Regions from separate parts of the Paenibacillus sp. CH40 genome, predicted to be linked through region 2. Evidence: predicted binding sites of a transcription regulator. Region 2 holds the regulator's gene; the other holds the start of a gene.

Region 1 (15,830 bases), on a different contig from region 2:
CCTCGGGTGACCTTTAATTTTCAGTAATAAATCCGTATGTCCTTGTTCCTTGTTCCTGATACAAGGCTCTTAATATACTCATACCCTAGTATACACGAATTTAATCGACGGCATCCCTGCCTGTCCAAAATCTAAAAAAAGCCCCCGTTTCCCGCGAAACGAAGGCTTAAGGTACATATTTATCTTATTTTGCAAAAAATGCAACTAAAACAGAAACGATCATGAAACCCGCACCCAAAACAGCAGTTGCGCGTTGTAAAATCAAATCCATACCGCGAGCTTTTGTCTTGCCGAACAGATGCTCAGCACCGCCAGAGATGGCACCGGACAAACCTGCGCTTTTCCCCTTTTGCAGTAAAACAACCGCAATAACAGCAATCGAGAACACAACGAGCAGCACTTTCAAAAAGATTTCCATGAAAAATCCCACCTCCTGAGCTTATACATCTGTTTTGCAAAACAACACAGCCTCTTTTATGAAAACATGTACATATCATGTTATAAATAGCCGGAAATTAACGCAAAACACTATTTTTATTCTACCACAGCTTCCAGTAGATAACAACAGCTATAGCAAGTCACTCAGCCATTAAGCCTTTGCAAAGTTATAAATTCTCATACACATCCATAATAACAAAAAACAGACCTGCTCGCGGTGGCGAGTAGGCCTGTTTTATTCATGCGAAAAAGCTTTGAGCGTTCAGACTTCATGATCATAAACCATGAGTCAAGAGACGTCATCAGCATTTTTGCGCAATATTATTTTTTTAGGTTGTAGAAAGATTTCAGGCCGTGGTATTGAGCCAGTTCACCCAGTTGATCCTCAATGCGGAGCAATTGGTTGTACTTCGCAATACGATCAGTACGGGAAGGAGCACCTGTTTTAATTTGGCCTGCATTTGTTGCAACAGCGATATCAGCGATTGTGCTGTCTTCGGATTCACCAGAACGGTGAGAGATAACAGCTGTGTATCCTGCACGTTTAGCCAATTCGATAGCATCGAATGTTTCAGTCAGCGTACCGATTTGGTTTACTTTGATCAGGATGGAGTTACCGATGTTTTCATCGATACCTTTAGCCAGACGCTCTGTGTTTGTTACGAACAGGTCGTCACCAACCAATTGGATTTTGTTGCCCAATTTTTCAGTGAGCAATTTCCAACCTTCCCAGTCATCTTCGGAGCAACCATCTTCAATAGTGATGATTGGGTATTTATCAACCCAAGAAGCAAGCAGGTCAACGAACTCAGCAGAAGTGAAGGATTTGCCTTCGCCTTCCAAAGTGTATTTTCCATCTTTGAAGAACTCAGTGGAAGCAACGTCCATACCGAGGAATACGTCAACACCTGGTTTGTAACCAGCTTTTTCGATTGCTTCGATAATAGTGGACAGAGCTTCTTCGTTAGATTTGAAGTTAGGAGCAAAACCACCTTCATCACCAACAGCTGTGTTCAAACCTTTGGAGTTCAGTACGGATTTCAGGTTGTGGAAGATTTCTGCGCCTACACGCAGAGCTTCTTTAAATGTAGGAGCGCCTACAGGCAGAACCATGAACTCTTGTACGTCAACGTTATTGTCGGCATGAGCGCCACCGTTAACGATGTTCATCATTGGTACTGGCAATTGTTTAGCATTGAATCCACCCAGGTAAGTGTACAGTGGCAAGCCCAGAGCTTCAGCAGCAGCGCGAGCTACAGCCATGGATACAGCCAGAATTGCGTTTGCACCCAATTTACCTTTGTTATGTGTACCATCCAATTTGATCATCAGCGTGTCGATTTCTACTTGGTTCACAGCATCCAAGCCGATTACTTCAGGAGCAATAATTTCGTTCACGTTTTTAACAGCTTGCAGAACGCCTTTACCCAGGTAACGGGATTTGTCGTTATCACGAAGCTCTACAGCTTCGTGAGCGCCTGTGGAGGCACCGGAAGGAACGATAGCACTACCGATAGCACCGGATTCCAGATATACTTCAACTTCAACCGTAGGGTTACCACGGGAGTCGAGGACTTCGCGAGCGTACACGTCAGAAATAATAGTCATTTGTACTTAATCTCCTTTGTGAATCATGATTTATTGGTCAAGCCTATACTTATTAAATCAAGCTTACTTGCGGGATGCAATCATAGATTTTCCTGTCATTTCCGCAGGTTGCGGAAGTTGCATCAAATCCAGAAGCGTTGGAGCTACGTCAGCCAGTATTCCATGCTCACGCAAAACGATATTTTCGTCAGTCAAAATGAACGGAACCGGATTAGTTGTGTGAGCTGTGAACGGACGTCCCTGCTCATCAATTTCCATATCCGCGTTACCATGGTCAGCAATGATAATAACCACGCCGCCTTTGGCTTTAACCGCATCTACAACACGTCCAACACATTCATCCGTCGTCTCTACCGCCTTAATCGTTGGCTCCAGCATACCGGAGTGTCCAACCATATCCGGATTGGCAAAGTTCAGGATAATTGCATCATGCTTGTCGGCTTCGATTTCCTTAACAGCAGCATCCGCTACTTCATACGCACTCATTTCCGGCTGCAAGTCATATGTAGCCACTTTAGGCGAGTTGATCAAAATACGAGTTTCGCCAGGAAGCTCCACATCACGTCCGCCACTGAAAAAGAAAGTAACGTGCGGATATTTTTCAGTCTCAGCAATACGCAATTGCTTTTTGTTGTTTTGAACCAACACTTCACCAAACGTGTTATCCAGGTTTTTCGGTTCGTAAGCTACAAAGCCTTCAACCGTTTCGCTGAACAACGTCAGGCACACAAAGTGCAAATCTTTAGGCCATTTCGGGCCACGGTCAAAACCACGGAAGTCCGCGTTTGTAAATACCTGAGACAGTTGAATCGCACGGTCAGGACGGAAATTGAGGAAGATAACAGAGTCATTGCTTTCGACCAGACCTACAGGACTTCCGTCAGCCTTCACAATAACCGTTGGCTCCACAAATTCGTCGAACACTGATTTTTCATACGATTCTTTTAATGCTTCCATTGGATCTGTGTATTGAGGACCTTCTCCGTACACGATTGCACGGTAGGATTTCTCTACACGTTCCCAACGTTTGTCGCGGTCCATAGCATAATAGCGTCCTTGTACAGTCGCAATTTTACCTACGCCCACTTCTTGAATTTTAGCGATCAGCTGCTGCATGAAGCCTACGCCGCTGTCAGGCATAACGTCGCGTCCATCCATGAAAGCATGAATGTACACTTCTGTTAAGCCTTCTTTTTTCGCCAAGTCCAGCATAGCGAACAGATGGCTGATATGGCTATGCACGCCGCCGTCGGACAGAAGTCCGTACAGGTGAAGTTTCGTGTTGTTCTTCTTGGCATGTTGCACTGCTTTAACCAGTGTTTCATTGTCGTAGAATTCACCTTCACGGATGGACTTCGAAATACGAGTCAAGTCTTGATATACAATTCGGCCTGCGCCGATGTTCAAGTGACCTACTTCGGAGTTACCCATTTGTCCTTCAGGCAGACCCACTGCTTCGCCAGAAGCCGTCAGCGTTGTATGAGAATACTGTTGTAAATACCGGTCGTAATTCGGTTTGTTGGCCTGCGCAACCGCATTACCTTCTACGGTGTCACGCAATCCGAACCCGTCCATAATAATTAAAGCTACCGGTTTTGGTGCTGTCATCTTACTTCGCCCCCTCAACAAGCGCGATGTACGACGCCGGTTGAAGACTGGCACCGCCCACGAGCGCGCCGTCGATATCGCTTTGACCCAGGTACTCAGTAACATTTTCAGGTTTTACACTGCCACCATACTGAATACGTACAGCATTTGCTGTATTTTCATCATACAGCTCTTTAATCAGACTGCGGATATAGGAAATCACTTCATTCGCATCTTGCGAAGTGGAGGATTTGCCTGTTCCGATGGCCCAGATCGGCTCATAAGCAACAACTACTTGTGCAGCCTGATCCTTAGCCAAACCAGCAAAAGCTGCTACAGTTTGCACTTTTACAACCTCTTTGGTTTGTCCAGCTTCACGGTCTTCCAGCTTTTCGCCTACACACACGATTGGAGTCAGGCCATGACGGAATGCCGCATGAACCTTTTTGTTCACCGTTTCGTCTGTTTCATTAAAATATTCACGACGCTCGGAGTGTCCGATCACAACGTAATCTACGCCCAGATCTTTCAGCATTCCACCGCTAATTTCACCTGTAAATGCACCATCTTCTGCAAAGTGCAGGTTTTGTGCGCCAATTTTAATAGACGTGCCTTTTACTGCTTCAACCAGAGCAGGAAGATTCGTAAATGGTGCGCAAATCACGCTTTCCACTCCTGCAACCTCTGCTTTGCCTTTGATCTCTTCGATGAAAGTTTTAGCTTCTGGTACGGTTTTAAACATCTTCCAGTTACCCGCGATAATCGGTGTTCTCAATGGTTTCAACTCCTAACTATTAGGTGCCCTAAAGCTTTATTCACTCATAGTGCGTTTATTATTTATCGTTCAGTGCGACAACACCCGGAAGTGCTTTGCCTTCCATAAATTCAAGTGATGCGCCGCCGCCAGTAGAGATATGATCCATTTTGTCAGCCAAGTGGAATTTTTCAGCCGCAGCCGCAGAATCACCGCCACCAATGATGGTGTATGCTTCAGTTGTTGCGCAAGCTTCCGCTACTTCACGAGTACCACCAGCGAAAGGCTCGATTTCAAATACGCCCATTGGTCCGTTCCATACAACCAGTTTGGAGTTTTTGATCACATCTGCATAGATTTTACGTGTTTTCGGTCCGATGTCCACGCCTTCCCAATCTGCAGGAATGCCGTCGATATCCACAATGTCCGTGTTCGCCGTAGCGCTGAAATCGTCAGATACAACAATATCAACCGGAAGATAGAAGTTTTTGCCGAGTTTCTTCGCTTTTTCAATAAATCCAAGAGCTACGTCCAGTTTGGATTCATCCAGCAAAGATTGACCCACTTCATGACCTTGAGCTTTGAAGAATGTATAAGTCAAACCGCCACCAATGATTACGTTATCTGCAATGTTCAGCAGGTTGTCGATCACGTCGATTTTGTCTTTTACTTTGGAACCGCCGATAATGGCTGTAAAAGGACGGTCTGGATTCGACAAAGCTTTACCAATGACAGATAATTCTCTTTCCATCAGCAAGCCAGAAACAGCCGGAAGAATATGAGCGATACCTTCAGTGGAAGCATGAGCACGGTGTGCTGCACCAAATGCATCATTCACGAAAACGTCGGCCAGTTCAGCAAATTGCTTCGCCAATTCAGGATCATTCTTTTCTTCTCCTGCATAAAAACGTACATTTTCAAGCAACAGCACGTCGCCGTTTTGCAGTTCAGCCACTTTCGCTTTAACAGCTTCGCCTACCGATTCGTCCACTTTAACTACTGGCTTTTTCAGCAGCTCAGACAAACGTACGCCAACAGGAGTCAGACGCATGGATTCAACAACCTGACCTTTTGGACGTCCAAAGTGACTCGCCAAAATAACTTTTGCACCTTTTTCAATCAAGTAGTTAATGGTTGGCAAGGTTTCACGAATACGCTTGTCATCCGTAATTTTACCGTCCTCAACCGGAACGTTAAAATCTACACGAACAAACACCCGTTTTCCATTCAGTTCTATATCACGTACGCTCTTTTTGTTCATCTCCATATTCCTCCGCACCCTTATAATTTTACGAAACAGGAATTTAAGGCACATTTGATATATAAAGAGCGGAAACAATAACCTGTTTCCGCTCTATGTTATTGCTCAATAAGACTGTTCTTATTTAGCCAGTTTTGCGAAGTATTCCAACGTGCGGATCAATTGTGCAGTGTAGGACATTTCGTTGTCATACCAAGCTACAGTTTTCACCAGTTGTTTGTCGCCAACAGTCAGAACTTTAGTTTGAGTTGCATCAAACAAAGAACCGTAAGTGATACCTTTGATGTCGGAAGAAACGATTTGATCTTCAGTGTATCCAAAAGTATCAGCATCAGAAGCTTCTTTCATTGCTGCGTTGATTTCTTCAGCAGTTACGTTTTTCTCCAGAACTGTTACCAACTCAGTCAGGGAACCAGTTGCTACTGGAACACGTTGAGCCGCGCCATCCAGTTTACCTTTCAGTTCAGGAATTACCAGACCGATAGCTTTTGCAGCACCAGTTGTGTTAGGAATGATGTTTTCAGCTGCTGCGCGAGCACGACGGAAGTCACCTTTAGCATGTGGAGCATCCAAAGTGTTTTGGTCGCCAGTGTAAGCGTGAATTGTAGTCATCAAACCTTCGATGATACCGAATTTGTCTTGCAGTGTTTTAGCCATAGGAGCCAAGCAGTTTGTTGTGCAAGAAGCACCGGAGATTACAGTTTCAGTACCGTCCAGAATTTCATGGTTTACGTTATAAACGACAGTTTTCATGTCGCCAGTAGCTGGAGCGGAAATAACAACTTTTTTAGCGCCGCCTTTCAAATGTTTCTCAGCAGCTTCTTTAGTTGTGAAGAAACCTGTGCATTCCAGAACGATGTCTACACCCAGGTCTCCCCAAGGCAGTTCTTCAGGGTTGCGGTTAGCCAAAACTTTAACTTCTTTACCGTTTACTTTGAAGAAGCCGTCATGTACTTCTACTTCTCCTTGGAAAGTACCTTGTGTTGTATCATATTTCAACAAATGTGCCAACATTTTGGAATCTGTCAAGTCATTGATTGCTACTACTTCAATACCTTCCACGTTTTGAATCCGGCGGAAAGCAAGGCGTCCAATACGTCCGAAACCGTTAATACCAACTTTAACTGTCATGAGTGAGTTCCTCCCAAAGTTCGTTTAGTTTAGTTTTATATATTCAAGACAGACCCGAAAGCCCGTCAAGACAACACCATTCATAAATCCATCTTAACCATTTAAATAATGACTTACAATCTCGGCAGCAGCGCCTTCGTCGGTGACTAGAATGTCTTCTTGTCCGAAACGCAGTACCGCATGAATAGCGGCCGCCTTGCTCTTGCCTCCAGCTACACCTAGAACCGTATCGGTACGCCTGATGTCCTCTAATCGAAGTCCAAGCGTCAGCATTCTGTGAACAACGACGCCATCTTCGTTAAAGTAATAACCAAACGATTCGGCAACGGCCCCCTCACTGCTGATCTGAGCAAAGGTTTCGGGATCAAGTTTACGTCTATGTGCCATCGCTATGGCGTTGCCTATCCCGTGAATGATGATACGACTCTCGCGAATCAGGTTCAATATATCCTGAATGTTCGTATCTTCAAGCAAGGAGTTGTAAGCATGATTGCTGAGCAAATCCGGTACATGGAGCAGACGGTATTGAGCGCCTACCTTGCGAGCCATTGTGGAAGCAATTGTGTTGGCCTGCATTTCCATGCTTTCTCCCAACCCCCCGCGTGCTGGTACAAACCACCCACCCTTAAGTGGGCCATTAGAAGGTAGTGCCAGTTGTTCCGCCACGTCGGCAATCGTCGTGCCACCTGTTACAGCGACCACATCCTCGTCGTCCATAACACTCAGCAACGCTTTTGCTCCAGCGCGCCCCAGCTCCTGCTTTGTTAACGGAGAAGCATCCGAATCCCCTGGAACGACAACCACCTTCCTCAAACCATAGGCTTGACGAATCTGGTCCTCCAATTGGGACAGGCCGAACAAGTTGTTCGCAATCGGCTCCAGCTGTTCCAGCAGATCCAGTCCTGCTTTGCTCACCTTCATGCCTACACTCTCAATCTCAATTAGCCCTTGAGCTTTAAGAAGATCGGTTTCGGCGCGCAACACGCGCTCAGTCATGTTCAGTGAAGCTGCCAGTGTTCTGCGTCCAACAACATCGGACAGCATAATCTGATGCAGGATCGTGTACCTTTTTTTCAAAACATCCATGAGGTCGGGCAGAAGCTGCTTCTGTATTTCTAATATCTTTCGCATGCTTTCCACTCCCGCACACTTCTAAGTTCTGTCTCTAATGCTCTATCTCTAACTGGTCTTAAAACGTCCCGGGATAACTTTTTAAGTCCCACGTATATCTTAACCAATATTTGCTCCACATGCAAGTCTATCTGAACCTATATTTCTCAACCATTTGCCTGAATATGCGCATTTAATAAAAGCTTGCAATTCACTGCTGTATATCATATAATCATCTTTGTTTCCAATTAGCTGTTTAATTAGTTAGTTGTTTGCATTGATTGAACTATGCGCCCGTGGTCCAACGGATATGACGTAGGCCTCCGGAGCCTGAGATCGAGGTTCGATTCCTCGCGGGCGCGCCATTTTAAATGAACTCATAAATGCTTCTATATAATGTTTTAACCGATAAGAGCGCTGAGGGCTCTTTTTTTTAATCATTAGTTTGACTTTCTTTGACTTTTTGTTTGAAATTGTTTATCATGTGGTTAATACGGTAACAGTTTATAAATAAGGGACGTGTAATCGGCATGTCCACCAAATCCACTAACGATATTTAAGGGAGGTTTTTTGACGTGAGCTATGTTCCTATGGTAGTAGAACAAAGTAACCGCGGCGAACGCGCCTATGACATTTATTCCAGACTGTTGAAGGATCGCATTATTTTGTTAGGCTCGGACGTCAATGACGTTGTAGCCAACTCTATTATTGCGCAAATGCTGTTTTTGGCTGCCGAAGATCCTGAAAAAGATATTCACTTGTATATTAACAGTCCTGGCGGTTCCATTACAGCTGGTATGGCCATTTTCGATACGATGCAATACATCAAACCTGACGTATCTACGATTTGCGTAGGTATGGCGGCTTCCATGGGCGCGTTCTTGCTAAATGCAGGCGCCAAAGGTAAACGTTTCGCTTTGCCAAACAGTGAAATTATGATTCACCAACCACTGGGTGGTGCACAAGGCCAGGCAACGGATATTGAAATCCGGGCACGCCGCATTCTGAAAATGCGTGACAAATTGAACCGCATTCTCGCAGATCGCACAGGCCAACCACTGGAGCGCATTGAAAAAGACACAGACCGTGACTACTTCATGTCCGCTGATGATGCCAAGGAATACGGTATTATTGATAAAGTGCTAACTAGCTCCTCTCCAGAAGGTGTATAAGAGAAGAAATTTGCCTCTCGATAGCTGGTAAATGAAAAAGCTGCCCCGGATGTTTTATCCGGTAGGCAGCTTTTTTGCTTTATTGTTTTTTTAGGTTATATACAATTGGAATTGTTTATTTGTACTATTCACTCTGTCCCGCAAAAGGCTTTCCGCCTTGTGGCAGCAGTTGACCGAACGAGTAGGTGAACTCTGGAATTCCATACGCGTATGGCGCATAATCATACAAATCAAACACGATTGTTACTCCACTGCTCGTCACATAAAAATTCTGATCTGCCGCCAGCTCTTTAAATTTGCCGAATCCTTCGCCAGCCTGAAGCGCATCGATTTTTTTCTTCAAATCAGCATTGAGGAACTTTTTGTAGTTCGGATTTGCCTTCAAAACGTCAGACAATTGCAGCAGTTTACCATCAGCGAGCGAGAACGTATATCCTTTACGTGCCGTCATGCCATGTGCGCCACCCGTATACGAGTAATCCTGCATAATTACACTCAGAATACCATTTTTGTTATAGGCAATCGCAAAATCATTTCCGAACTCATACGGTCTTTCTGTTGTAGCCTCTCCCTCAGCCATCATCTTTTTGCCTGCTGCCAATATACCCTCTGCATGCTTTTTAAGCACATTGTTAATGGCCTGTTGAGCCTCAGGATTCAGCTGGCTGCCGCTGATTTGCGGGTACTTAATCTTGTAGGACACCTTCGCATTACTCGATGCTGGAAGTGTTTGAGACGCAATGGTGATCGGATTTAGCTGGCTTTTACTCAGCGTTACTGTTTTCTGAGCAGCATTCCATTGAGCATCTATGCCTAGATAGTCTTTCAGCAGACTCATAGGAATGTATAGCTTCCCAGCGATCTGTTTGGCATCCATGCTACGTGTATTGATTCCATTGACGTTGACGTAGGCATCCGAGGAAGAAGCCATAATGTAAAGTTTATTGTACCCGCTACCTACGGTATATGTCGCTGTTTTCGCATCATAGCTTACTGGAATTCCCAGGCTGTCACGCAGTGCGGCCACCGGAATCATTGTACTCCCGTTCACTTGAACACCTTTAGCGGGCAACGTTTTACCATTCCATTGGATGGTGATTCCTGGTTGCTGTGTTGTCGCTTGTTTGGTCGATGCTGCCTGGATATAGGAAACGGGAACAGCTGCGACTCCTGCTAAAATCCCTGCTGCTAGCAGTGCTGAACCCCATTTTTTCGCATGCTTACTCATATTAAGTATTCCTCCTGTTATTGATCTGTATTGTGTATGTGTGATAATTACTTTTCTTATTATATCTATACCCTATTGTATGTAGTTTACAATCTGTACACTCTCCGATTTCAATATGTACACCTAATAACCCTTAGCTATGACAGACTCATTACAAAAAGGTTTCGATATACAAAAAGAGCCAGCAAGCCAGCCTACGCATGATGCAGGCCGCTTGTGGCTTCGTTTGATGATCTGTATTAGTTCATTTCGTACTGAGCCGACACCTGAACTTTCACTGTTACTTGTCCTGATTGGATCTCTGTCCCGCCACCTGCTACGTCCAAGAGCGATTTTGACATGGCATTTTCACGTTGTGTAAAGACCTGTGCTTCTCCGCCATCTACCGTCACACTCACAAGGACACCTAACCCGCGTTTGGCTGCTTTAGCTACAGCACTCGCTTTAGATTGTGCGCTTCCCAATGCCTTAGTAATGGCTTCCTCTTCATAAGTCGAAGGATCTTCCACGGAAAAACGTACATTATCCACGTTATTGGCTCCGGACTTGGTCGCCTCATCCAATAACTGACCGATTTTATCCAAATCGCGGTATTTGACGGAAAGTGTATGGTTGGCAGTGTACCCTTTGAGCTTTTGCCCTTCTTTTTCGTTATAGGTGTAGTTAGGCTGTACATAAAACTGGCTGGTCTGAATGTCATCTGCGCTGATGCTCCACTTTTCTTTCAGCAGTTGTGTAACCTTGTTCAATTTTGTAGCATTGGCTTTTTGAGCAGCGGCTGCCGTATTCCCTTCTGATTGTACACCGATAGAGAGATAAGCAATATTGGGCTTCGCCAATACTTCCCCGCTTCCAGTCACATTAATTACACCGTTTACCGTCGAAGCTGTTGACGCAGCATAGGCACGATCTGCCCCTGTCCATAATCCTCCTGCTACTCCCCCTGCCATTAATGCTCCTGCGAGAACTGCCGTGGCTACTGTTTTTGTCCAAAGTCTCATTGAATTCAACCTCTTTCTTGTAAATGTTTGTACCTTCCAGACGGAAATGACGGAAAAAGGTTGCAGCCAAGCATACATATTTCCGAAACAGAGCATGACCATGGAAATTTTAATTATTTATAACTTGAACTTAATACGGTCTCTATATTCAACAAATCCACACATAGAACAGTTAACGGAGGAGCGTTCGAAGACTTTTTTCTGGATACAAAAAAAAGCCCCAAAGGGGGCTTTTCACTAAGAGCATACACCATATTACAAAGCAAATCTTTGTTTATTGATTTTCCAGCTCTACCTTACTAACCAGACTTACTAAAGCGTTTACAGCCTGTTCGGCGTCCGCACCTTCAGCACTAATATTGATTTCAGTACCTGTACTGATGGCAAGACTCATAATACCCATGATACTCTTGGCATTAACTTTTTTGTCTTCTTTTTCCACAAAAATCTCAGATGAATATTTATTCGCTTCCTGTACGAACAACGCAGCAGGTCTGGCGTGCAGTCCTGTTTTCAAGCGTACGACTACCGGATGTTTTGACATGTCAGCTTACCCCCTCATCAAATAAATCTGGACACTACTTACTCCATTTTATTTATCACATTATAACATTAACCCGGGACAGACACTAGAAAAAAAACTAAAAAAACCGGGGCTAAAAGCCCCATGGACACTCTTTTTACGGAATCAGGCCATTTTCGCCCCTAATTTTGTCAGCCATCTCATCAATTTTGCGAAGCCGATGATTTACACCCGATTTACTCACGACCCCTTTGAGCATTTCCCCTACTTCTTTCAAATTCAAATCGGGATGAGCGAGCCGAATTTCTGCCACTTCACGCAGTTTATCCGGCAAGGTCTCCAAACCAACTTCCCTCTCCAGCAACTTAATATTCTCAATTTGCCGGACAGCAGCTCCGATCGTCTTGTTCAAATTAGCCGTTTCACAATTGACAATGCGATTTACGGAATTGCGCATATCGCGCATAATGCGTACATCTTCAAATTTGAACAAGGCTTGATGCGCCCCAATGATGCTGAGCAGCTCAATGATCTTCTCGCCTTCCTTGATGTAGAGAATAAAACCTTTTTTTCGCTCAATACAGCGAGCATTTAGATGAAATTCATTCGCAAGATCAACGAGTGCCTGACAATGCTCCTCATACATCGAAGAAATTTCAAGGTGGTAAGACGATCCTTCAGGATTGTTGACAGAGCCACCTGCCATAAAGGCGCCCCGCAAATAAGCCCTCTTACAACAGTTTTTCCGAACGATATCCCGATTAATCCCGTCAGTGAATAAGAAACCTTCTGTGACGATATAAAGATCCTTTAGCAGTTGCTGCACACCATTGGGAATACGGACAATGTACACATTATTTTTTTTCAAGCGCATTTTTTTCCGTACAAGCAGTTCGATATGAAGTTGAAAATGCTTCTTGATCAAGGAGTAAATCCGCCTTGCAATCGCGGCATTTTCTGTGGACACGTCCAATATCACCCTTTTATTCGACAGTTGTACGGATCCGAGCATACGTATAAGTGCAGATAGTTCCGCTTTCTCACAGCAGGACTGGCTTTCAATCATCGTAAGCTCTTTTTTCGTTTGTGCCGCAAAGGACAAGGGACTCACCTCCTTCTTAATATCCAGTTTTGTACCAATTGGTAAATATGCTGGCTCAATTTGTCGGCATCATGCCGTAAATACGTGCGGAACAGAACTAATGTATCTGCCACCACTTTATATCCCCGGTCGGTCAGCTCGCCCATGTCTACTTGAACTGGCTTGGCTCCCTGCTCCGCATACATTTCCTGTACTTGGGGTGGAATTTCTCCGTTATTTACAATGACATAGTCGAAGAGATGATGCCCTACATGCTCAAAAATAGCTTGCAGGTGATCTCCTACCGTATAACCATCGGTTTCGCCAGGCTGGGTCATAACGTTACAGACAAATATTTTGATAGCGTCTGATTTTACTACAGCTTCAGCGAGTTTAGGTACAAGCAAATTCGGTAATATGCTGGTATATAGACTGCCGGGGCCAATCAAAATCGCATCGGCTTCATTAATGGCCTCTACAGCCTCAGGCAACGGCTCCACGTGAGTCGGTTCAAGAAAGACGCGTTTGATGCGTCCGCCCGCTTCCGGGATCTTGGACTCCCCGGTAATCACCGTGCCATCCTCCATCTCAGCGCTTAACACAACGCCTTCCTCGGCTGCCGGTAGCACACGTCCCCGGACAGCAAATACACGGCTAAGCTCACGCACCGCCGTTACGAAATCTCCCGATATATCGGTCATCGCTGCTAAAATCAGATTACCCAGGCTATGGCCTGACAATCCTGATCCCGCACCGAAACGGTATTTCAGCATATCTGACATCACTGGTTCCACGTCAGCCAAGGCAGTCAGCACATTGCGAATATCCCCTGGAGGGGGCATCTGCAGCTCACTGCGCAAAATCCCGGAACTTCCGCCATCGTCAGCGACTGTAACAATAGCCGTAATATCTAGCGGCTTTTGCTTTAAGCCCCGCAGCATGACGGACAAGCCGGTTCCGCCGCCCATAACAACAATACGTGGGCGCTCCCGTTGTGATCCGGTCTCTTTCATGATTTCACCTCATTAATGCCGGTCCCGATCAGCATCCCGATGCGAAACAGAAACAGATTCTGTCTCGCTGGCACCCAGCATTTTTCCTAAATACTCCGATATTGCAACAGAACGATGCTTACCGCCAGTACAGCCAATGCCGATAATGACCTGGCTTTTGCCTTCTTTGCGATATTGCGGAATCAAAAAGTGTAACATATCCAGCAACTTGGTCAAGAATGCCTGAGTCTCGGGCCATTTCATGACATAATCATATACATCGCTATCCTGTCCCGTGTGGGGACGTAGTTGGTCCACGTAGTGGGGATTAGGCAGGAAGCGCACATCGAATATAAGATCGGCATCAATGGGAATACCATACTTGAAGCCAAAAGAAGTAATGTTCACGGAAAGCATACTGCTCTCCAAATGAGAAAATCGTGAAATAATCCTCGCCTTTAATGTTGCAGGCTTCATCACACTTGTATCAATAACCTGTGTAGCTGAACTTTTTAGTTCTTCCAACATCTTGCGCTCCAACCGAATCCCATCCAAAGGCATGCCGTCTGGAGCCAACGGATGACGTCTACGGCTTTCCTTATACCGCTGTACGAGAACGCCATCATTCGCATTTAAGAATAAAATTTCACAATGAATCGTAAAATGATCTTTAATATAATTCAAAGATTCCGACAAGGCAGTGAAAAATTCTCGTCCGCGTAAATCAATTACGAGTGCCACCTTGCCTATTTTACCGTTCGACTGCTCAATCAACTCGGCAAATTTGGGAATCAGTACAGGGGGCAAATTATCAACGCAGAAGAAGCCCAAGTCTTCCAGGCTCTGAACCGCAATGGTCTTCCCTGCGCCTGACATCCCCGTAATAATAATGAGCGTTGCCCACGGCGCAGCATTTTTTAGGTTGTCTGTCATATGGACTTCCCTCTCCTTTTGCTTCTTCGCTCTATACCAGTACCCGTATTATCAATAACCTGTGAATCAGGAGCGTAGCAGCAACCCTGCAGCCCCTACGATACCTGCGTCATTGCCTAGCACCGCTGGTACGATATATACACCCTTTTGAAGCGGTTCAGGTGCCAGCTTGGCGTATACGCGACGCATCTCTTCAAATAAAAAGTCGCCTGCTTTAGAAACACCGCCGCCTATAATAAACAACTCTGGATTAAGCACAGCGGCAACCGCTGCCATGGATTTCCCCAAATAAAAGGCAGCCCGGTTCACAATACGCAGCGCGACTTCATCTCCAGCTTTAGCAGCATCAAATACTTCCTTGGCAGCAATTTGATCTTCCAGCGCCAGAGAGGTCCGGTCGCCACGTTCCACAGCGTCCTTGGCCATACGAATGATGCCTGTTGCGGAAGATACAGTTTCCAAGCAACCCATTTTGCCGCATCCACACTGAATAGCCTCCAGATCAGGTACGACACTGATATGGCCAATTTCTCCGGCCATGCCCGAAGAACCTTGGTATATTTTACCGTTTATAATAATACCGCCACCTACTCCTGTTCCCAGGGTATAGCATACGCAGTTTTCTATGCCTTTGCCTGCACCAGCCCAAGCCTCACCCAGCGCAGCAACATTCGCATCGTTGTCTATTTTCACAGGCTTGCCAATCCGGTTCTCTAGGAGCGCACGGATCGGTACGTCACGAAAGCCAATATTAGGAGCGAGGACAATAATACCATCACGAACATTCGTAAAACCTGCAACGCCTGCACCGACACCCTTTAGTTGATCCCACTCATAAGGAGATTGCTCAACAATATGCCGCACATATTTTTCGATATTACCGATGACAACGTCTACACCTTTATCGGTTTCGGTTGGTCCCTCATATGTGTGCAAAAGCTGTCCGTTTTCATTACAAATGCCGACTTTAATCGCGGTACCGCCCAAATCGACACCTACATAGATACTTTC
Region 2 (15,830 bases):
GGTTTCGCTGCCTTCCAGAGTACAAAGTCCTCAGCATTTTCCTTGCGTTCATCCACATTGATGCGAATACCGAACTGAAGCTCTTCCAGATTTTGACCTGACAGTTGTCCGTAATCTTTGAACTTTTTGGTTCGATAGAACACATCGCCATCATTCTCATAGGCATAGTCCTTGTCTACCAATTCCTTAATAAAATCAATAATCAGGTCCATGCTCTCTGTTACACGAGGGTTCATACTGGCAGCAGGAACATTCAATCCTGCCAGATCCTCATGGTAGGCAGCAATAAATTTCTCAGCAACTGCCGAAACCTCCATATCAAGTTCCCGAGCTTTGCGGATTAATTTATCATCGACATCCGTAAAATTCACCACATAGTTTACATCATAGCCCAAGTACTCCAGGTAGCTGCGCACCACGTCAAATACAATTACAGGTCGTGCATTGCCAATATGAATGTAATCATACACGGTAGGTCCGCATACATACATTTTAACCTTTCCAGGCTCCAGTGGCACAAAAGGCTCCCGACTCCTCGTCATTGTATTATAAATTTGAAGCGGCATTGTTATGTTCCTCCCTCATGAAAATCATTTTTCTAATTTATTCTCTTGGGTCACCTGATGTTTCTGAGCAGATGCCCCATCCTTCAAATCAGACATTTCTGCACGCAAACGTTCTATTTCCCGTTGAAGTTCTCGCATAGAGTCCACAACCGGATCAGGCAATTGATGACTAAGTCGGTCTGGACGCCTACCATCCTGTCTGACAACTCGCCCCGGGATGCCCACCACCGTACTGTTTGGTGGAACTTCTTTGAGCACAACCGAGTTAGAGCCAATGTTGGATTGTGCCCCAATCGTGAAAGAACCTAATATCTTCGCACCGGAGCCGATAACAACATTATTCCCAATGGTCGGATGGCGCTTCCCTTTCTCTTTCCCAGTCCCGCCGAGTGTGACCCCCTGATACAATATGACATCGTCGCCAATCTCACAGGTTTCACCGATGACAACTCCCATGCCATGATCAATGAACAGCCGATCTCCGATACGAGCGCCAGGATGAATTTCAATGCCTGTCATAAACCTTGATACCTGGGATATAACACGGGCTAGAGTACACCAGTTTCGCAAATAAAACCAATGTGCGATTCGATGTGCCCAAAGGGCATGAACGCCGGAATACGTAAAAATGACCTCCAGCTTACTCCGGGCGGCCGGATCATTATCCAAAACAGTCTGAATGTCGGATTTGAAATGTCTGAACATGTCGCCCTCCTATTCCCTTCATATCCTTGCCGCATCATCACAACACTTCACGTTCCGCCAATTTTCGCATCCACCAGCACTCTTCGACATTTTTCAATCTATAACGAGTCTGAGTCTGATAAAAAAGAAAAAGCGTCTCCGCAGCCTAAGCTGCAGAGACGCATGAACGTGGTCCCACTCTGCTTCGAACATATCTGCTGCATAAAAAGCAGACAGCCCGTCTTTGGCGTCCTGTAACGGGAACGACTCGGCACGCCCTTGTCACATCAGCATTTGACGCTAATGTAAGTTCGGGCGCACGGCTCCCAGGCGCATTTCCTCCGCAGGGATCTGGACGGCTCTCAGCCTGGGGTTTCCCCTCGACCGTCCTCTCTGGCAGATGCCCATATGCAGTGTACTTCTCCTGTTCGCAGCCTTTACACGTAAATATCAATCCGTATCAATGGAGTCATTATAGCGAAAAGACAACAAATTGACAAGAAATATCAGCCTTTAATTTGTGCCTTGAGACGATCCAGTACCTTGTCACGTCCGAGCAAAAAGATGGTTTCATTCAGATCTCGTCCATGCGTTTGGCCTGTAAGAGCCACACGAATCGGCATGAATAGTTGTTTTCCCTTAAAACCCGTTTCCTTTTGAACTTCCTTGATCAGCTTAGCCATTTGTGGAGCTGTAAATTCCTCACTCGTTTCAACTTTACCTGCAAAAGCTCTAAGTACCTCAGGAACCTGCTCTTCGGCCAATACAGCTGCTGCTTCAGCATCCAGTTCCAGATGTGAACGGAAAAACAACTCAGACAACGCTACAATATCGGATGCAGAAGTCATCTGTTCCTGGTATAAACGAACAAGGGCCTTAGCCCAATCCAGTTGTTCCGCAGACAGTTCAGTCGGCAACAACCCCGCTGTCTGGAGATGGGGAATCGCCATGCTGGCAATTCGCTCAGGATCAGCCTTTTTAATATAGTGATTGTTCAGGTAAGCAAGCTTATTGGTATCAAACACAGCTGGACTTTTGGACAAACGATTAGGATCGAAAATCGAAATCAGTTGTTCCCGATCATAGATCTCTTCTTCGCCTTCCGGGGACCAGCCCAGTAGTGCAATGAAGTTGAATATAGCTTCTGGCAAATAGCCCAACTTGTCATACTGCTCCATGAACTGAATAATGGATTCGTTACGCTTACTGAGCTTTTTGTGATCCTCGCCTACAATCAGCGTCATATGACCGAAGCGTGGCGGTTCCCAGCCGAGAGCTTCAAAGATCATCAACTGCCGCGGTGTATTGGAAACATGGTCTTCGCCCCGTAGTACATGCGATATTTTCATCAAATAATCGTCAACCGCTACAGCGAAGTTATATGTCGGAATACCATCCTTTTTGACGATAACAAAATCGCCGCTTTCCTTGGAATTAAACGTAATTTGACCTTTAACGATATCATCAAACGTATATTCACGATCTTCCGGTACGCGAAAACGAATACTTGGTACACGGCCCTCTGCTTCGAATGCCTGGCACTGTTCTTCTGTTAGATCACGATGTTTTCCAGAATAGCGTGGTGTCTCCCCACGTTCCGTCTGTTCTTCACGCTCGCGCTCCAGCTCTTCTTCAGTGCAGTAACAGCGATAAGCCAAACCACGATCCAGCAAATCCTGCCAGTACGTTTTATATATGTCCAAGCGTTCCGTCTGACGATAAGGTCCAAACTCGCCTCCCACGTCTACGCTCTCATCCCAGTCCATACCCAACCATTTCAAATATTTAAGTTGGCTTTCTTCTCCGCCCTCAATATTGCGCTTCACATCTGTGTCTTCAATACGAATAATAAATTTTCCACCTTGATTGCGAGCAAACAAATAATTAAATAATGCCGTTCTAGCATTTCCAATGTGCAGATGCCCTGTAGGGCTTGGTGCATAGCGTACACGAACTTCCGTGCTCATATAATCTCCTCCAAATTGAATTACTCAAGATGATAGCATTTACTTGATAAGACAGACAACCGATTGAGCCGCGATTCCTTCACCCCGTCCGGGAAACCCGAGTTGCTCTGTCGTGGTCGCCTTGACGTTCACCTGGGATAGCTCCTCTGCTTCCAGCGCCCGTGCGATGACTTCATTCATCTGCGGAATATACGATGCCATTTTGGGCTTTTGTGCGATAATCGTAGAATCAATATTCCCCAAGCGATATCCTCGCTCTTTAGCTAGCCCCCACACATGCTCCAGTAGCTTAAGACTGTCGGCATCCTTAAATTCTGGGTCATTATCCGGAAAATGCTTCCCGATGTCGCCCAAGCCAAGCGCGCCTAGGATAGCATCACTAATGGCATGCAGCAGCACGTCTGCATCGGAATGGCCCAACAAACCTTTTTCATACGGAATATTCACACCTCCGATGATGCATGGCCTTCCTTCCACCAGCTGGTGGACGTCAAATCCTTGTCCCACTCTGATCAATTTATATCCTCTCCCTCTGTTTTTACCCATAACGCCGCCATATCCAAATCCTCAGGCGTAGTAATTTTGATGTTCTTGTAGCTGCCTTGAACGACAGTAACCGGAATTCCTAGCCGCTCTATCAGCATAGAATCATCTGTTCCCAAGAATCCCGACTGCTCCGCCTCCTCATAGGCTCGCAGCAGATCGGAAAGACGAAAAGTCTGTGGCGTTTGAATACTCCACAGACTTCGGCGATCCGGCGTTGCTGTAATGATACCATCCCCGTTCACTTGCTTGACCGTATCCTTTACAGGTACTGCCGCTACAGAAGCACCAGTACGCTGGGCTGCCTCAAGGCATGAACGTACAAGCTCAGGTTGAATGAGTGGACGCACACCATCATGCACCATCACCCAATCCGCTTGTAAGTGGCGCAGACCGCGATAAACCGAATGCTGGCGTTCATTGCCACCAGCCACCACCCGTACATTTTTACCGATTTTGTATTGATGAATCCAATCTCGGCAGCGTTCCACATCTCCTGTCCCAGTCACCATCACCATTTCATCCACTTCGGGCATAGCTGCGAATATTTCAAGTGTATGTATGAAGATGGGCTTGTCCCGCAAAAGCAGAAATTGCTTGCTCTCCTGCGTCCCCATACGGGAGCCGCGCCCTGCTGCCACAATGACAACTCCTACCCGATTGTTCATTCAAATAACTCCTGCCCTGATCGCACTTGGACGATCCGTATGATAACACATCTACTTCATCATACCGCGTTTATTGAGCTTTTTCCAATAATTTTGGTTTAGCAAAGATCATACGGCCGGCAGAGGTCTGAAGTACACTCGTGACCAGTACCTCCATCAGAGAGCCAATATAGTCACGTCCGCCTTCTACAACAATCATCGTGCCATCATCCAGATAGGCTACACCCTGCCCATGCTCCTTGCCGTCTTTAATAATCTGCACCATAATTTCCTCGCCGGGCAATACGACAGGCTTCACTGCATTCGCCAAATCGTTAATATTCAGCACCGATACACCTTGCAGTTCGCATACTTTATTCAGGTTAAAATCATTAGTTACAACTTTACCCTGCAACACCTTTGCCAGCTTGACCAGCTTACTGTCGACCTCTGAAATTTCCTCAAAATCACCTTCGTAAATGAGCACATTCACATCCAGCTCTTTTTGGATTTTATTCAAAATATCCAGACCCCGGCGTCCACGATTACGCTTAAGTAAATCTGATGAATCTGCAATATGCTGAAGCTCCTCCAGCACAAATTCAGGAATCACAATCGTTCCTTCAATAAAACCTGTCTTGCAAATATCTGCAATACGTCCATCTATAATGACGCTGGTGTCCAATATTTTATGCTCCTCCAGCTTGCGTTCTTCTACACCCGTTCCCCGACCAAAAAAACCAGAACTCCAAAAGGAAGACAGCTCGTCCCGCTTTTCTAGTCCAACCATCAATCCTACATATCCGCATATCACGGTAACAGCGGTCTGGATAAGTTGACCCGGGGCCCCCAACCATGAAAAAAGCGGATAAACTGCTAAGGAAAGCGTCAATCCAACCGCTAAACCAATCACACCTGCCATCATCTCGTTCATCGGAATTCGTACCAAGCCTTCAATGCCCTGCTGCAATCGATTTGCCACGGATGCCCCTGCGAATGAACACCCAGCCATAAATAGCACTGCTCCCGCCATCATCCAAACAATCATTCCCGGTAAAGACCCATCACTCAACCATTGTGGCATCCACGATACAATGCCTCCTACCCGCTGGTATAACGTATAGCCAAACCATGCTCCGCACAATCCTGTAAAAGTTAAAATAGCCTTTCTCCACATTGAGTCTCTATACCTCCTTTATTTTCTTTGCATATAGTCTGCTGCTTATTGGATACATAGCATTTCTCTTACCAGTATGATCCATTTTCCACATAACTAACCCTGTGTTTTCACTTTTTATGCATAAAAAAAAGCATTTATCTCCCTAAAATGATTCAAGGAAATAAATGCTTATTCTTGTTCTTGCTTGATACTAGCGCTGTGAATGACGATATTGATCGTCCTGTTCTTCCTGACTGGAACGCTCCCGATCACGTCCACGTCTGCGTGACAGCTTACGAATGTTCAGCTTCATACCATACAATGCATACAGCACCAGCGGTACAAAAATCAGCTTCGACAGCTGGTCAGGGAATTTAACAGCCAACACCACCGCTGCAATTACGACCCATGGAGCAACCCAGATCGCTTTTTTCGGAAGGCCGACCTTTTTAAAATTCGGATATCTCATGGAGCTGACCATCAAATAAGAAACCAGCAACATGGCAATCGACATGTATAACAATGAAATATCGTTATGGAATAAGGACAAAGTGGCTAATACGCCACCTGCTGCCGGAATTGGCAAACCCGTAAAATAACCTGGTACACCAGGACGTACGTTAAATCGAGCCAAACGCAACGCTCCGCACATCGGGAAAATGGCAGTAACCGTCCAAGCGAGAGCCGAATTCGCATCATGAAAAGCAACCATGTACATAATAACTGCGGGAGCAACACCAAAAGATATCATATCTGATAAGGAGTCCAGTTCTTTACCGAATTCGCTTTGGGCATTCAGGACCCGGGCCATCCTACCATCCAGTCCGTCCAACAACATGGCGACAATAACCATAATAGCGGCAAGACTGTATTTTCCGTCTACAGCCAATAAAATGGCGATCATTCCGAGAAACAAGTTACCTAAGGTACACATGTTCGGAATTGATTTGGTAATCATCTCTTCACCTCAATGTATGAATTGTTCCATTATAATCCTTTCACTGTATTACATTTACATTTGCCTGTCAATGAAAACTTGTTCCTGCAAACGTTTAAGACCTTCTTTAATCGTACGCGCACGAACCTCTCCAATACCATCCACTTCATCCAGTTCTTCTATCGTTGCTGTGATGACATGTGGAAAACGTCCAAACCGCTCCACCAGATTATGAATAATCACATTCGGCAAACGCGGTATCTTGTTCAGTACCCGATAGCCACGTGCAGCAATATACTCCTCTGATGTCGCAGCTGAAGAAGGGTAGCCTAGTAAACGTACAATATGATTCACATCCAACAATTCATCGTCCGTAGAACGTTTGAGTCCCAATATAATTTCACGAATCTTCTCGTCGCTATCGTCTTTGGCATAATCCTTATACAGCAACCAAGCTTCTTCCTCAATGTTGCTGACAAGCTCTTCCATCTGCATACTAATTAGACGGCCCTCATTTCCGAGCTCGTTAATAAATCGTTTGATTTCCATTTTGATGCGCAGCACCATTTCGATCCGCTGGATGACATTAACGACCTCCGGCATGGTAACCAGCTCTTCAAATTCAGATGCTGTCAAATTGGTAGAGGCTTGCCCCAACACGGATCTATATTTTTCTAACGTCTGAATAGCCTGATTAGCTTTCGTTAAAATAACTCCGATTTCCTTGAGCGCATACCGTAATGTCCCCTGATACAAGGTAATAATATTACGCCGTTGGGAAATAGACACAACTAATTTGCCAGTCTGCTTTGCAACTCGTTCTGCTGTCCGGTGCCGAATTCCCGTCTCAATTGAAGAAATGGAGGAGTCCGGAATCAGTTGCGTATTGGCATATAAAATTCGTTTTAAATCCTCGCTCAATATGATTGCGCCGTCCATTTTAGCCAATTCATACAAATAGTTCGGTGAAAAATCACAATTGATGGAGAAACCGCCATCCACGACTTCCATAACTTCTGGGCTATAGCCAACGACCAGAAGAGCACCCGTTTTGGCACGCAAAACGTTTTCCAACCCGTCGCGAAAGGGAGTTCCCGGTGCCACAAGCCGCAGCAAATCGTTCATTTTATCCAGTTGGCTCGCTTCTTTCATTCTCAATGCCCCCTAATCTAATGCGGCTGCCAGTGCATCTGCCACCGTTCCTACTCCTATAATTTGTATCCCTTTCGGATGTGTCCAGCCCTTCAAGCTTTTCTCCGGCATGATCACCCGTTTGAAACCTAGTTTCTCCGCCTCTCGTACTCGCTGTTCCGCTCGGGATACCGCACGCACCTCACCTGTCAGTCCCACCTCGCCAAAAATCACATCATACGGCTTTGTAGGAGCATCCCTAAAGCTGGAAGCAATACTCACAGCTATAGCCAAATCCACCGCCGGTTCATCCAACTTCACGCCTCCGGCTACGTTGAGATAAGCGTCCTGGTTTTGCAAAAACATGCCCATCCGCTTTTCTAGCACGGCTATGATTAATCCCATTCGATGATGGTCGACTCCTGTGCCCATTCGGCGTGGAGAGGGAAAATGTGTAGCTGCAATCAATGCTTGCAGTTCAACCAATACAGGTCGGGTTCCTTCCATACTGGCTACAACAGTAGAACCTGCCACACCCAGTGGTCGTTCAGACAGGAAAAGTTCAGAAGGATTCGACACCTCACGCAAACCGCTTTCAGCCATTTCAAAAATACCAATTTCATTTGTAGAACCGAAACGATTTTTAACTGCACGCAAAAGCCGATACGTATGGTGACGCTCTCCTTCAAAATAAAGTACACAATCAACCATATGCTCCAACAAACGCGGACCTGCAATGGCCCCTTCCTTGGTCACATGTCCTACCAATACCGTAGCAATACCGAGCCCCTTGGCAATTCGCATAAAGCGTGAAGTACACTCCCGCACCTGAGCCACACTACCTGGTGCACTCGTCACCTCAGGCAAATATACAGTCTGTATCGAGTCGATGACCAAAAACTCCGGCTTCAAGCTGTCCACCGCTTCTTCAATCGTCTCCAAATTCGTCTCACATAATACGTATAGGCTGGGGGACAAGGCACCGAGCCGATCTGCACGTAGTTTCGTTTGACGGACAGATTCCTCACCAGACACGTACAGCACCTTTAAACCAGTTAAAGCCAGTTCATTAGATGTTTGCAGCATGAGCGTAGATTTACCGATTCCCGGATCACCGCCCACCAAAACGAGTGAACCCGGCACCACACCTCCACCGAGTACTCGATTCAATTCGCCAATTCCCGTCAAGATTCGTGTTTCTTTACCACTCTCCACCTCTATAATAGGGAGTGGCTTGTCTTTTGTGCTATGAGTAAGAAGGGAAGACCCCATTCCTTGAGTTTTTACAACGCTTTCCGTTTCTTCGACCATGGAATTCCATGCCTGGCATCCAGGACATTTTCCGTACCATTTGGGCGATTCATAACCACATTCCGTACAGGAAAATTTTGTTTTCACTTTAGCCATACTTTGTTCCCTGGCTCCTTATTGACGACGATGATGTCAAATTTATGTTCATACAGCCCAGAAAGAGCTGTAACAATAAAAGTTTACCATTGAAGCTTGGCGGACGTAAAGCAATATCACAAACTTTCCCAAAGCATTTACCCAACCTTTTCACCGTGTTTTATACACAAAAAGGGTGTCTTCGCAATAGCTTTCCAGCTTGCGAGACACCCTTTTCTGCTATCTTATTTAGTAAACTGCTTTAGGACTTGGCAGATACATTATCCTTTTTGGTTACAGTCAATGCACCGTTCTCCTCATCAATGAAGAGTGAGTCACCTTTAGTAATGTTGCCAGTCAACAGTTCCTCGGACAGGCGATCTTCAATATGCTTCTGGATTGCACGACGCAATGGACGCGCACCATACGCTGGATCAAAGCCTTCCTTGGCAAGGAATTTTTTAGCGTTGTCTGTCAACTCGAAGTCCACCTCATACTCATTCAGGCGCTTACGCAGCTCCTCAGACATGAGTGATACAATTTCGGCAATATGTTTTTCTTCGAGAGAATGGAAAACGATAATTTCATCAATCCGGTTCAAGAACTCAGGACGGAAGCTTTTCTTCAGTTCATCCATCACTTTGCCCTTCATATTATCGTAATCCGCTCCAGCGTCCACTACAGCTGTAAAACCAAGCGTGGAGTTACGTTTAATCGCCTGTGCACCAACATTAGATGTTAAGATGATGAGTGTATTACGGAAATCAACGACACGACCTTTGGAATCTGTCAGACGACCATCTTCCAGCACTTGCAGAAGAATATTGAATACTTCTGGGTGTGCTTTTTCAATTTCATCCAGCAACACAACAGAGTATGGCTTACGACGTACCTTCTCAGTCAGTTGACCGCCTTCTTCATATCCAACGTACCCTGGAGGCGCTCCTACCAGACGGGACGTGGAGTGTTTCTCCATATATTCGGACATATCGATACGGATAACCGCATTTTCATCTCCAAACATGGATTCAGCCAAAGCACGTGCCAACTCTGTTTTACCAACCCCAGTTGGACCGAGGAAAATAAAGGAACCAATTGGACGCTTCGGATCTTTCAGTCCGGCACGTGCCCGGCGAATCGCCCGGCTTACTGCCTTAACTGCTTCATCCTGTCCAATTACCCGCTCATGCAACAACTCTTCCATATTCAACAAGCGGTGTGTTTCTTCCTCTTTCAGCTTGCTGACTGGAACACCTGTCCAGATTGCAACGACTTGAGCGATATCCTCTGGGGTAACTTCGGAATCTGTACGACCCTGTTGTTCTTTCCATTGGTTTTTCGTCACGTCTAACTCTTCACGGATTTTTTGCTCTGTATCACGCAGCGCTGCCGCTTTTTCAAACTCCTGACTTTGTACCGCTGAATCCTTTTCCTTACGGATATCTTCCAGACGGTTTTCCAGCTGTTTCAGGTTTGGCGGTACAGTGTAAGAATTCAGCCTTACTTTGGAGCCCGCCTCATCAATAAGGTCAATAGCCTTATCTGGCAGGAAGCGGTCGGTGATATAACGATCTGACAATTTTACGGCTGCTTCAATAGCCTCATCTGTGATCTTTACACGGTGATGCGCTTCGTAACGGTCACGCAGACCATACAAGATTTGAATCGCCTCTTCTGGAGAAGGTTGATCCACTGTAATTGGTTGAAAACGACGCTCCAAAGCAGCATCTTTCTCAATATATTTGCGGTATTCATCTAGCGTGGTCGCACCGATGCATTGTAGCTCGCCACGTGCCAGAGCAGGTTTCAGGATGTTGGACGCATCAATTGCGCCTTCCGCTCCACCAGCACCAATCAGCGTATGCAGCTCATCAATGAACAACACGATATTACCCGCTTGACGAATCTCGTCCATAATTTTTTTCAAACGATCCTCGAATTCACCACGATACTTGGTGCCTGCTACCACAGAACCCATATCCAGTGTCATTACGCGCTTGTCGCGCAACGTTTCGGGAATCTCATTCGCTATGATTTTTTGGGCCAATCCTTCGGCAATCGCCGTTTTACCTACCCCAGGCTCACCAATCAGAACCGGATTGTTCTTTGTACGGCGGCTGAGCACCTGAATCACGCGTTCGATTTCCTTGCTACGCCCAATAACAGGGTCCAGGTTGTTTTCCTTCGCAGATGCCGTCAGATCGCGTGCCAGACTGTCCAGAGTTGGCGTGCTGACATTAGCTGGAGCACCGTGATGGCTGGAAACAGCCTCGCTGCTACCGAGTAATTGAAGCACTTGCTGACGCGCTTTGTTCAGACTAATGCCCAGGTTATTCAGTACACGTGCTGCTACGCCTTCGCCTTCACGAATAAGACCAAGCAAAATATGTTCTGTACCTACATAGGTATGGCCCAGTTTGCGGGCTTCATCCATAGACAGTTCGATGACTTTTTTGGCGCGTGGAGTATAGGCAATGTTCGTCGGTTGCTCTTGACCGCGTCCAATCAGCGTTTCCACTTCATCCTGGATTTTTTCCAGTCCCAGCCCTAAACCGATTAAGGCTTTCGCTGCTATTCCTTCACCTTCACGAATGAGGCCTAGCAAAATGTGCTCTGTGCCAATGTTGTTGTGTCCCAATCGAACAGCTTCTTCCTGAGCCAAAGCAAGCACTTTCTGTGCACGTTCCGTAAATCTTCCAAACATCATATATCCTGCACCTCCACAGTGTGTATTTCAGATCATTCTATATATTAAAGGGTTGTGCCTAATTTTTGCCGGATCAGCTTCGCCCGGTACATATCGCGCTCTTCGGTATTCATTTTATCCCCAAAGCTTTTTTGCAGGAACCCGGGTTGTGTCATCACATTCAGCTCATTCATCGCTGCGGTGGAAGGACGCTCCAAAATTCCTAAATCTACGCCAAGACGCACATCGGACAGCCGCTGTGCAGCCTCCTTGGAATCCAATACTGCTGCATATGACAAAATACCGAATGAACGCATCACCCGATCTGTAATTCGCAGCATAGATTCATTCATTAGCCTTTCTCTGGCAGAACGCTCGTGCTCAATAATTTGTAGCACCACGCCATGTAGATTCTCAATAATCTCCGCTTCGGTTTGTCCCAGTGTAATCTGATTAGACACCTGAAACAAATTTCCGACCGCTTCGCTGCCTTCACCGTAAATGCCGCGAACCGTAAGACCTACCTGTGAAACAGCAGACAATATACGATTGATTTGATGAGTCATGACTAATGCGGGCAAATGCATCATCACCGAAGCTCTCATACCTGTGCCGACATTCGTCGGACAACTGGTCAGAAAACCTCTCCGATCATCAAATGCATAATCAACATGCGCTTCAAATGCATCATCAATAATCATAGCGCGTTCCCAAGCTTCCCTAACCTGACATCCCGGATATAAGCACTGGATTCGCAGATGATCCTCTTCGTTTATCATAACACTAACCGATTCATCATCGCTAATTAAAACAGCACCGTTACGAGATTCGTTCGCCAAATTAGGACTAATCAAATGCTTCTCAACCAGCACCCGCTTGTCGATCTCATCCAACTCGGATATTTTCAACGTATGAAAAGTACCAAAACCACCTAAATCATCATACTGAAGGATATCCGTTAAGCGTTGAAGTGCTTCTTCCGACTGCTGATTGGTAGCAAGCATGGGAAAAGGCAGATGCTGCAAGTTACGCGCAATTCTCACCCGGCTGCTAATGACAATCTCCGAATCCGCAGCATCACCACGCATCCAGTCACTTAGCGGCTTCTCCGTAAACCGAATATTGGGCATTACGCATCCCTCCTACTCTTCACAAACTTTACTCTTCAGTCATTTCTTTTTCAAGCTCTCTGATTTGATCCCTAAGCTCAGCAGCTGATTCAAATTCTTCCTGTACAATATGCTGTTGCATCTCTTTTTTCAAATCGTCAATTTGCCGTTTAACCTTCAGGCGACCTCCAGTGCGAACCGGAACTTTACCAACATGATTCGTACTCCCATGCACACGCTTGAACAGAGGGTCCAGACGACTATCAAAGTATTGATAGCACGACGGGCATCCGAAACGTCCCAGCTTACTAAACTGTGCATAGGTCATGCCACAATCCTTACATTGCAGGTTTTGCGGACCACTGTGGCCTGGAGACTGGCTCTTTGTACTGGAGTCAAAATCCAGCATCCCCGACAACAAGCTATGAATCGAAAAGCCGTTAGGTGTTCCAGGGATCATCTCCCCTTTTTCCTTGGCACACGTCTCACAAATATGAAACTCTGTCTTTTCGCCATTCACAATTTTGGTGAAATGCAAAGTTGCCGGCCGCATATTACATTCTTGGCACAGCATAAAAGCACCTCCTTTAATGTCAGGATTTATACCACTCCCTACACTACATCCAAACGTTAGTCTCTTTCACACACTATTTGGTAGCCAGCAACGAGATCAGCATAGCCTTAAGCAATCTTGCTCGCAGTTGATCACGATAGGGAAGCTTCAGTAATAATGTATCCCTCGATAAAGCAGCCTTCATTAGATTAGCTTCCCTTTTGCTTAAAAAATGGGCCTCCTCTAACTGATAAATCAGTCCTTCTGCTGCCGATTGGCTTATTTCCTCCCCGATGCTCTGATGAAGATGTGTGTGGATGGCATGCTGTGCAGGCAGCTGAATTCGCTGAATACGAATGTAGCCCCCGCCACCGCGTTTACTTTCCACCACATAGCCTTTTTCCAGCGTAAACCGGGTGCTAATTACATAATTAATTTGCGACGGCACGCAGGAAAAGCGGTCAGCCAGATCATTGCGCTGAATCTCCACTAAACCTTGGGGACTTTCCAGCAATATACTCTTTAAATATTGTTCAATAATATCGGAAACATTGCGCATTTCATCATCCTCCACTAACGGAAACGCAAGTATTCAAGTACATTTCACGCTCCACAGAGTCCGCCGTATATTGAACTTAACCAAACGGTAAAGTCACGAATCTAAGCTGTATTCAGGCTGTTGCCTATTCTACACTCATTGGAATTGTACCGTTTTGTCTCTAGTGTGGCCTTTATTTGCGATTAGTCATACACTTCTCTTATTTTCATAAAAGGCAGCTCCTAACTATACGCAAATCATTTCGATCCTCGTTTGCTTCTTTGCTATCAAAATTACTTTATACGGCCAATCCATCAGCATAATACTTATACAGAAACACACGAGGCTTGATTGACTTTGACTTTCTTTGACTATATTCATATTATAGCACATTATTCATTTTTGCCAAGGGGTCAATACCATTTTTCGCAATCTAATTATGTTTTATACAATACCATAAAAAAACTCTTCCCAATTACAGAAAGAGTTTTGAAAATTATAATAATCACACAAGTTATATTCCCTGAAAAACGAAGCATAAGAAGATCTAAATGGGCCTTTATCAGAAAAAATCCAATAAGAACGTTTGTTTTACTGGTATTACACGTTTAAGTGCAGACACAGATTCACTGTCCCCTTCAATACGCCCCCACTTATACAGATCATCAGCCTGCTGGTAGCCAAGCATCAGAGTCGTCAATGACTGAATCCCAAGTTTCAAGTCAGCTACCATAGCGTTTTCAGATGAATTGCTTGTATCCACTCTCTCCAGATGTCCTTGCCCTTCCGTAGTAATTGTTAATCTCCATACTCCTTCATTCCATGGTGCATATCGATCTGTCAGATTTAAGGTTAAACGTGTTTCCTCTCCAACCTGCTCAAAAGGGTATTTTTCTACAAAAGCAGCTGCATCCACAATACGGCCCATAAAATAAGGCACGGTCTCCTGTTGAATTCGCGGATCATCAAGTAAAAATGGCAGATTGTCATTTGCTGGAACGTAAATAAATTTACCATGGGTTATCATGGAGTCATGATTTGCAAAATAAGTCCATAAAGCCTGACGGGCCGTCTCATTTTCATAAACCAACTCATCACAATTCAACTGTTTATCTTCAATTTTGTATAGTGCATATCCCTGAGGATCGCCTGTTTCTGAGTAATATACCGCAGTTCGATAGTTCTCATTTAAAATCCGCTCTTGCCACCATTCCTTATCTCGTACCAGCGTGCCATTATAACGAGATGCATACGCTTGATACACTTGGTCCATTTCTAAAATATCTTTGACATCGCGTTTGACTGTACCCTCTGTTTTAAGTTTTGCAGGGAATTTTTCAATGGGAATGACATACTTTTTGTATTCAATATACGTTTCCCATCCAAATTTACGATAGAAGGCAAAGGAGAAGGGATGCAGTAAAGAAAGGCTTTGTCCCGCAGACTTCATCTCTTCAAGCGCATGCGTCAACAAACGTGAAACCATGCCTCCGCGACGCTTTTCTGGCCATGTTGCCACACCAGCAATGCCTCCCATATCAAAAACCTGACCGTTTATGTATACCTGTAGCGGTAACAAAGTCAGTTTAGCATTCAAGTCATGTCCGTCGAATATTCCCCATGTTTGCTCTGGTTTGAACTTCTTCCTAGCTTTCTCCAGATCCTCCAGGGACATTGTAAACTGAAAAGCATACTGAGATAATTCAATAGCCGCTTCAAATTCCTTGCGTTGTAATTGTCTGATCTCCATAACTTCGTCACCTCGCTTGTATACTTGGACATCCCTAAAAAGATTACACACTTAGAGTGTGGCAAACCCCATTCTCTCTGTCAACCTTAGAAACAGGTGGTCATCTAAAAACGCATAAAAAAAGGATGATAATCTCAATGAGATTATCATCCTTTTCACTTTCGCTTGGCGACG

What was found. The regulator CtsR, encoded in region 2, represses protease genes until heat stress. The targets are predictions, from matches to a motif close to ATGGTCAATAAAGGTCAAACA.
Region 1: clpP (ATP-dependent Clp endopeptidase proteolytic subunit ClpP) is a predicted target of CtsR. The motif match lies at 8,332-8,352, and genes of this name have one in related genera.

Annotation. Positions count from the first base shown of each region.
Region 1 covers NZ_JANAVQ010000009.1:169,939-185,768, forward strand. Annotated here, with positions in the region: gene secG (preprotein translocase subunit SecG) at 185-418, opposite strand; gene eno (phosphopyruvate hydratase) at 760-2,046, opposite strand; gene gpmI (2,3-bisphosphoglycerate-independent phosphoglycerate mutase) at 2,110-3,654, opposite strand; gene tpiA (triose-phosphate isomerase) at 3,656-4,408, opposite strand; gene NLX73_RS21690 (phosphoglycerate kinase) at 4,467-5,648, opposite strand; gene gap (type I glyceraldehyde-3-phosphate dehydrogenase) at 5,769-6,779, opposite strand; gene NLX73_RS21700 (sugar-binding transcriptional regulator) at 6,873-7,910, opposite strand; tRNA gene NLX73_RS21705 (tRNA-Arg) at 8,180-8,254, shown strand; gene clpP (ATP-dependent Clp endopeptidase proteolytic subunit ClpP) at 8,465-9,061, shown strand; gene NLX73_RS21715 (PdaC/SigV domain-containing protein) at 9,186-10,289, opposite strand; gene NLX73_RS21720 (SIMPL domain-containing protein) at 10,529-11,290, opposite strand; gene NLX73_RS21725 (HPr family phosphocarrier protein) at 11,565-11,834, opposite strand; gene whiA (DNA-binding protein WhiA) at 11,971-12,915, opposite strand; gene NLX73_RS21735 (gluconeogenesis factor YvcK family protein) at 12,921-13,907, opposite strand; gene rapZ (RNase adapter RapZ) at 13,920-14,819, opposite strand; gene NLX73_RS21745 (ROK family glucokinase) at 14,886-15,830, opposite strand, start outside.
Region 2 covers NZ_JANAVQ010000015.1:46,322-62,151, forward strand. Annotated here, with positions in the region: gene cysS (cysteine--tRNA ligase) at 1-566, opposite strand, end outside; gene cysE (serine O-acetyltransferase) at 591-1,271, opposite strand; gene gltX (glutamate--tRNA ligase) at 1,757-3,217, opposite strand; gene ispF (2-C-methyl-D-erythritol 2,4-cyclodiphosphate synthase) at 3,257-3,733, opposite strand; gene ispD (2-C-methyl-D-erythritol 4-phosphate cytidylyltransferase) at 3,730-4,428, opposite strand; gene NLX73_RS24415 (PIN/TRAM domain-containing protein) at 4,499-5,584, opposite strand; gene pssA (CDP-diacylglycerol--serine O-phosphatidyltransferase) at 5,778-6,524, opposite strand; gene disA (DNA integrity scanning diadenylate cyclase DisA) at 6,579-7,655, opposite strand; gene radA (DNA repair protein RadA) at 7,668-9,041, opposite strand; gene clpC (ATP-dependent protease ATP-binding subunit ClpC) at 9,283-11,727, opposite strand; gene mcsB (protein-arginine kinase McsB) at 11,772-12,836, opposite strand; gene mcsA (protein-arginine kinase activator protein McsA) at 12,865-13,389, opposite strand; gene NLX73_RS24450 (CtsR family transcriptional regulator) at 13,463-13,927, opposite strand; gene NLX73_RS24455 (GNAT family N-acetyltransferase) at 14,469-15,656, opposite strand; partial or broken rRNA gene rrf (5S ribosomal RNA) at 15,820-15,830, opposite strand, start outside.